One region of the Spirillospora sp. NPDC048824 genome, then DNA from elsewhere that is predicted to be linked to it. Evidence: riboswitches for the same ligand, from Rfam matches in the RefSeq annotation. Region 1 holds a riboswitch; the other holds the start of a gene.
The links. A riboswitch is a leader RNA that binds a small molecule or an ion and turns the genes downstream of it on or off. The one in region 1 is predicted to bind glycine.
Positions count from the first base shown of each region.

Region 1 (3,399 bases):
GGTGCCGCTCGCCGCGGGATGCGTGGTAGCCGCGGATGGCGAGCAGGCCGGCCAGCTCGCCCTGCGAGCCGGCGTTCGGCTGGACGGAGACTTCGGCGTACCCGGTGATCTCGGCGAGCGCGCGCTCCAGTTCGCCGATCAGCTCGACGTAGCCGGCGGCCTGGTCGACGGGGGCGAACGGGTGGATGTCCGCGAACTCCGGCCAGGTGATCGGCTCCATCTCGGCGGTGGCGTTCAGCTTCATCGTGCAGGAACCGAGCGGGATCATGGAGCGGTCGAGGGCGATGTCCTTGTCCTGGAGTCTGCGCAGGTAGCGCAGCATCGCGGTCTCGGAGCGGTGCGCGTGGAAGACCGGGTGGGTCAGGTAGGGGCTCTCGCGGCGCAGCCCGTCCGGGAGCGCCTCGGCCGCCTCGGCGGCGCCGGCGGCCGGGACGCCGAACGCCTCCAGGACGGCGGTGACGTGCCGGGGCAGCGTCGTCTCGTCGCAGGCGATCCCGACGTGGTCGGCGCCGGCGGGACGCAGGTTGATCCCGCGCTCGCGGGCCGCGGCGACGACCTCCGCGGCGCGGCCGGGGACGCGGGCGAGGACGGTGTCGAAGAACGCGTCGTGGACGATCTCCACGCCGCCGCCGCGCAGCCCCGCGGCGATCTCCGCGGCGCGGCGGTGCGTCCGCTGGGCGATCGCGGCGAGTCCCTCCGGCCCGTGGTAGACGGCGTACATGCTCGCCATGACGGCGAGGAGGACCTGCGCGGTGCAGATGTTGCTGGTGGCCTTCTCGCGCCGGATGTGCTGCTCGCGGGTCTGCAGCGCCAGCCGGTGCGCGGGGGCGCCGCCGGCGTCGACGGACACGCCGACGAGCCGTCCGGGGAGCTGCCGCTGGATCCCCTCGCCGACCGCCATGTAGCCGGCGTGCGGGCCGCCGAAGCCGTACGGGACGCCGAACCGCTGCGTCGAGCCCACGGCGATGTCGGCGCCGGACTCGCCCGGCGGGCGCAGCAGCGTCAGCGCGAGCAGGTCGGCGGCGACGACGACCCTGGCGCCGCGGTCGTGCGCCTGGCCGATGACCGGCTCCAGGTCGCGGACGGCGCCGGACGCGCCCGGGTACTGCAGCAGCACGCCGAAGAAGTCCCCCTCGGGAAGCCCGCCGGCCAGGTCGGCGGTGACCACCTCGATGCCGAGCGGGACGGCCCGCGTCCGCACGACGTCGATCGTCTGCGGGAGGGCGTCGGCGTCGACCAGGAACGTCCCTGGGTCCTTGCGCCTGGAGACGCGGTGGGCGAGGGCCATCGCCTCTGCGGCGGCGGTTCCCTCGTCCAGCATGGACGCGTTCGCGACCGGCAGGCCCGTCAGGTCGGCGACCACGGTCTGGAAGTTCAGCAGGGCCTCAAGGCGCCCCTGGGATATCTCCGGCTGGTAGGGGGTGTAGGCGGTGTACCAGCCGGGGTTCTCCATGACGTTGCGCAGGATGACGGCCGGGGTGACCGTGCCGTGGTAGCCGAGGCCGATCATGGACGTCAGGACGGTGTTGCGGGCGGCGAGCTCGCGCAGCCGTTCCAGCGCGGCGGGCTCGCTCAGCGCGGGCGGCAGGTCCAGCGGCCTGGACGTGCGGATCGCGGCGGGCACCGCGTCGTCGATGAGGGCCTCGATGCCGGAGTAGCCGATCACGGCGAGCATCCGGGCCTGGTCGGCGGCGGAGGGGCCGACATGCCGGTCGGCGAACGTGGAACGGGGGTGCTGCGGCGAGGCCACGGGGGCGAAGAACTGGGCGGTCATGGAGAGCCTCCTGGCTGCTGCGATGCTCAGATCCGCCGCCGGCGCGGGGCCGGCGGCCGGTCTCCCCCTCTGTCATCGGCACCTGAGAGCTTCACCCGCGCGGCGGGGTTTCCCCTTCGGTGAGACGCCCTTCCCCGCGTGCGGGGACCGACGCCTGCTTTCCAGAGGTGCCTCGCCCAGCGGTCCTTTTGCCTGAGAGGTTCCGGGGAGGTTGCCCCTTCGGCGCCCCACGCTGGCGGCGTGGGGTCTCTCCCGCACAGGGTCGACGGCATGTCCTCGACAAACCCTACCCAAAGCCGCGGCCCGGGATCGGCCCTCCCCGGCCCGGCGCGAGCGACCGGCGGCATCCCGCCTTACCAATGAGTAGGATATGGAGGTCTGACCTGGGAGGTAACGGGCCTCGGGGCCTCGGGACGCGAGATGGGGCTGCCGGTGCACACACGACGGCCGGACGGCCGCCGGCCGCTCGACGGCGCGCCGCCGGTTCTGGGACGCTGATCGCGATGACGGATGGTCAGGGCGGCGGTACGGCGTGACGCAGACCCGCGACGGAACGGTGCGTCCCAGGCAGGGCGCGGCCTCAGGTGTGCCCGTCGACGAGCCCGCCCAGCCCGACCGGATCCGCCGCCCGTCGGACGCCATCAGGTTCGCCGCGTCGGTGACCGGCCTGGCGGCGGTGATGCTGCTGGTGTCGTTCGCGAAGGGGACGACGCACGGCCTGCACGCCGACATCCAGGAGGGCACCGCGCACGCGCCCTGGCTGCTGCTGTCCCTGGCCACGCTGATCTCCAGCTTCGGCGTGCTGGCCGCGCCGATCGCGTTCGGCATCGAGCGGCTGTTCCACAAGGACGGGACGCGTGTCGCGATCGCGCTGCTGGCCGCCATGATCGCATTCGGGATCACGGTCGGGCTGGACGACCTCGTGGTGCGGGCGGCGCCCGGCGGCGTCTTGGACTCGCTGATCTGGGGCGGCACGGAGACGGCCCCCATCCACACCGACATCGCCCCCGTGATCGCTTTCGTCAGCGCGGTCGGAATGGCCGGGCGCGCCCGGTGGCAGGCCGCGACGTGGACGATGATCGGGCTGGCGGCGCTGACCGGCCTCACCGCCAACTACGCCTCGGTGTCCGCGCTGGCGGCCACCTACTTCCTCGGACGCGCCATCGGCCACGGCACCCTGTACGTCGTCGGCACGCCGAACCCGCGTCCCGCGGGCACGGCGGTCGTCGCGGCGCTCGAACGGCTCGGGCTGCGCCCGGAGCGGGCCGCGCGCCTGGACGACCCCGCCGGCGGCGCCGAGGAGACCCGCCGGTACGGCGTCGTCCTCGCCCCCCGTCCCGAGGACGGGGACGGGGACGGGGACGAGGAGGGGGACGGCGGCGGTGCGCGTCTCCCGGTCCGCCACGGCGGCCGCGGCGAATGGGACCTCGAACTCCGCGTCTTGGACCGCGACCAGCAGACGGCGGGGGTGCTGTATCGCGTCTGGCGGCTGCTGCGGCTGCGGTCCACGACGACGGGGCGGGCGCTGCGGTCGCTGCGCAGGTCCCTGGAGCAGGAGTCGCTGATGGCGTACGCGGTGGACGCCGCGGGCGCCCGGACCCCCCGTCTGGTCGGCACGTCGGAGG
Region 1 covers NZ_JBICUS010000013.1:188,700-192,098, forward strand. Annotated here, with positions in the region: gene gcvP (aminomethyl-transferring glycine dehydrogenase) at 1-1,774, opposite strand, end outside; glycine riboswitch at 1,837-1,944, opposite strand; glycine riboswitch at 1,945-2,039, opposite strand; gene ACGFIS_RS25410 (YbhN family protein) at 2,307-3,399, shown strand, end outside.

Region 2 (3,399 bases), on a different contig from region 1:
AGGGTGGACTGCTGCCGACGGAGCTCGGCGGCGACGGCCGCGGCGACCTCCGGGTCGGCCGCGGCGAGCGAATCGTTCAGGCTCAAGATCAGCTCTCCTCGATCAGCTTGTCGTAGGCGACGGAGTCGAGCAGGTCGCCCGGCTCGTCGGAGATGCGGACCTTGAAGATCCAGCCCTCGCCGTACGGGTCGTCGTTGATGACCTTGGGCTCGTCCACTACCGCGCTGTTGATCGCGGTGATCTCGCCGCTGACGGGGGAGTAGATGTCGCTGACGGACTTGGTCGACTCGATCTCGCCGCAGGGCTCGCCCGCCTCGACGGCGTCGCCCTCGGACGGCTGCAGTTCGAGGTAGACGATCTCCCCGAGGGCGTCGGCGGCGTGCGCGGTGATGCCGATGGTGACGATGCCGTCCTCGCCACCGAGGCCGGACACCCACTCGTGCTCTTCGCTGTAGCGGAGCTGCTCCGGAACGCTCACGATCACTTCTTTCTGGTCATGGTGGGGTGTCACTGTGGGGGTGACCCCCGCACCCTCACACCTTCTCTTCTAGGAACGCTTGTAGAACGGGAGGGCGACCACGTCCACCGGCTCGTGCCGGCCGCGGACGTCCACCGCGAGGTCCGTCTCCTCGGCGCCGCTGTCGAGGTACGCCAAGGCGATCGGCGTGCCCAGTGTGGGCGACGGGGCGCCGCTCGTCACGACCCCGCACGGCGTGCCGCCCGACGTGACGACCTGATACCCCTTTCGCGGCGCGCGACGCCCGCGCGCGACCAGTCCCACGAGCCTACGGCCGGGCGGGGTCTGCGCCAGCGCCGCCAAGGCGGTCTTTCCAACGAAGTCGCCCGGCTTGTCCAGCTTCACGATCCGGCCGAGGCCCGCCTCGAACGGCGTCGTCTCGGCCGTCAGTTCGTTGCCGTACAGCGGCATGCCCGCTTCGAGTCGCAGCGTGTCGCGCGCGGACAGCCCGGCGGGGACGACGCCGTCCACTCCGGCGAGCGCCTTCCACAGCGCGACGGCGTCGGACGCGTCGACGAACAGCTCGAAGCCGTCCTCGCCCGTGTACCCGGTACGCGCGATGAGGGCGTCGACGCCCGCGACCCGCCCGGCGAGGACCGCGTAGTACTTGAGGTCGGCGATGGCCGCGTCGGTGAACCCTTCGAGAATCTCCTGGGAACGGGGACCCTGCAGGGCGATCAGCCCGTAGGCGCCGGAACGGTCTTCGACGGCCGCCTCGAAGGCCGCTGCCCGTTCGGTCAGCGCCTCCCGGACGACGCCCGTGTTGGCGGCGTTCGCGACGACCATCCAGGTGGCGTCGGCGAGCCGGTAGACGATCACGTCGTCCAGGACGCCGCCGTCCTGCCCGCAGACCACCGTGTAGCGGGCCTTGCCCACCGGCATCGACGCGAGACTGCCGACCAGCGCGAAGTCGAGCGCCGCGCCCGCGCCCGGCCCGGAGACGAAGATCTCCCCCATGTGCGACAGGTCGAACAGCCCCGCGCCGGTGCGGACGGCCTGGTGCTCGGCGGTCTCGCTCGCGTAGCGCAGCGGCATCAGGTAGCCGGCGAAGTCGACGAGGTTCGCGCCGAGGTCCTGGTGGACGTCGTGCAGCGGCGTCTTCTTCGCGGTCGGGTCGGCGGACATCGGTTCGGCTCCTTCGTCGCGGGCGCGTATGGTCCATCGTCCCACTCGCGCACCGGTCGGCTCGGTGCCTCCCCCTCTGTCATCGGCGCCTGAGAGATTCACCCGCCACCGGGGCGGGCTTTCACCTTCGGCGGGGGACCCGGGTCCCCGCTTTCCAGAGGTCGCCGTACCCGTGCGGTCCATGGGCCTGAGAGGTTCCGGGGAGGATTTGCTCCTTCGGCGTCCCTCACCGGCTGCAAGGGACTCTCCCGCACGGGATCATCGGCTGCGCCAGTATTGCATTCCTCTGCGTGCGTCCGATACCGCCGGATTCAGCGCGGCTGGGCGGGCGGGGACGACGACAGGGCCTTCATGCACGCGCGCAGGGCTGTCATGCGCTTCTTGATCTCCTTCTCGGCCGGTGTGGCGGTCGGGTTCGGGCTGGGCAGCTCAACGCCCTGCTTGCGCATGCAGTCGTTGAACGCCTTGGCCGCCTTCGACTGCCCGGGCGGGGTGGGCAGGACCGTCGTCCCCTTGCCGGACGACGAGGACGAAGGGCCGGGTGACTCGGCGGCCCCGCCGCCGTCGCCGGAGCCGCCGCATCCGGCCAGGGCGAGCATCAACGCCAGGGCCGCTACATGACCGCGTTTCAAGGCAGTACCTCCATGGACCGGGGTGGGGCCGCCATGATGCGCAGGTGGCGTGGCGCGCGAATACTCTCGTGCGTGCCAATGGCGTGGGGGCCGCTTAGCAACTCGGTTCCAATTCGGGGCCGTGAGGGCGTCCGGCCGCCTTGCGCGCTGGTTCAACCAAACCGGGAGCCGTGCCGTACTCTGAGTTGGGTTGCTGGAGACCACCCCCCGGTGAGCGGGGTGCACGACCGGAGGGGCTAGCCGCATGGCATACCTGGCTGGAGCGTTGATTCTGTTCTTCGGCCTCCTGGTGTCCATCGCGCTGCACGAGCTCGGGCACTTCTCGTTCGCCAAGCTGTTCAAGGTGCGGACCACCCAGTTCATGGTCGGGTTCGGTCCGACGATGTGGTCGTGGCGCCGCGGCGAGACCGAGTACGGGATCAAATGGATTCCGCTCGGCGGCTACATCCGGATGATCGGGATGCTGCCACCGCGCAAAGGAGACGCACCCGGGAAGATCCGGCAGGCCAGCACCGGCCCGTTCCAGGGGCTCATCGAGTCCGCGCGCGGGGTGGCGCTGGAGGAGGTTCGGCCGGGAGACGAGACCCGCGTCTTCTACGGCAAGAAGTGGTGGCAGAAGCTGCTGATCATGTCCGGCGGGCCCGCGATGAACCTGCTGCTGGCGGTGGTGTTCTTCGCGATCCTGCTGATGGGCATCGGCACGAACCAGCCGCAGCCGGTGATCCGGGAGGTCGCCGAATGCATGGTGCCGGCGAGCCAGTCCGAGCTCACCGAGTGCCCGGCGAACGCCGCGCCGACCCCGGCGAAGCAGGTCGGGCTGCAGGCCGGTGACCAGATCGTCGTGTTCGGCGGCCAGAAGATCGACGACTACCGGCAGCTGCAGGAGCTGATCCGCGGGGCGGGCGGGCAGACCGTGCCGATGACCGTCGAGCGCGACGGGCGGGACGTGAAGCTGAACGTCCCGATCACCCGCAACCGGATGTACCACCTGGAGGACCCGGACAAGATCGTCGAGGTCGGGTTCCTCGGCATCACGCCGACCAGCGCCGTCGAGCGGCAGGGCCCCGGCGCGGTCGCGAGCACGATGGGCGACCTCACCGCCCGCACCGCGGGCGCGCTGGTGCG
Region 2 covers NZ_JBICUS010000021.1:75,781-79,179, forward strand. Annotated here, with positions in the region: gene glyA (serine hydroxymethyltransferase) at 1-86, opposite strand, end outside; gene gcvH (glycine cleavage system protein GcvH) at 89-478, opposite strand; gene gcvT (glycine cleavage system aminomethyltransferase GcvT) at 548-1,642, opposite strand; glycine riboswitch at 1,808-1,903, opposite strand; gene ACGFIS_RS32020 (hypothetical protein) at 1,954-2,274, opposite strand; gene ACGFIS_RS32025 (M50 family metallopeptidase) at 2,519-3,399, shown strand, end outside.
Region 2: linked by a shared signal. The riboswitch ahead of gcvT (glycine cleavage system aminomethyltransferase GcvT) and the one ahead of gcvP (aminomethyl-transferring glycine dehydrogenase) in region 1 are both predicted to bind glycine.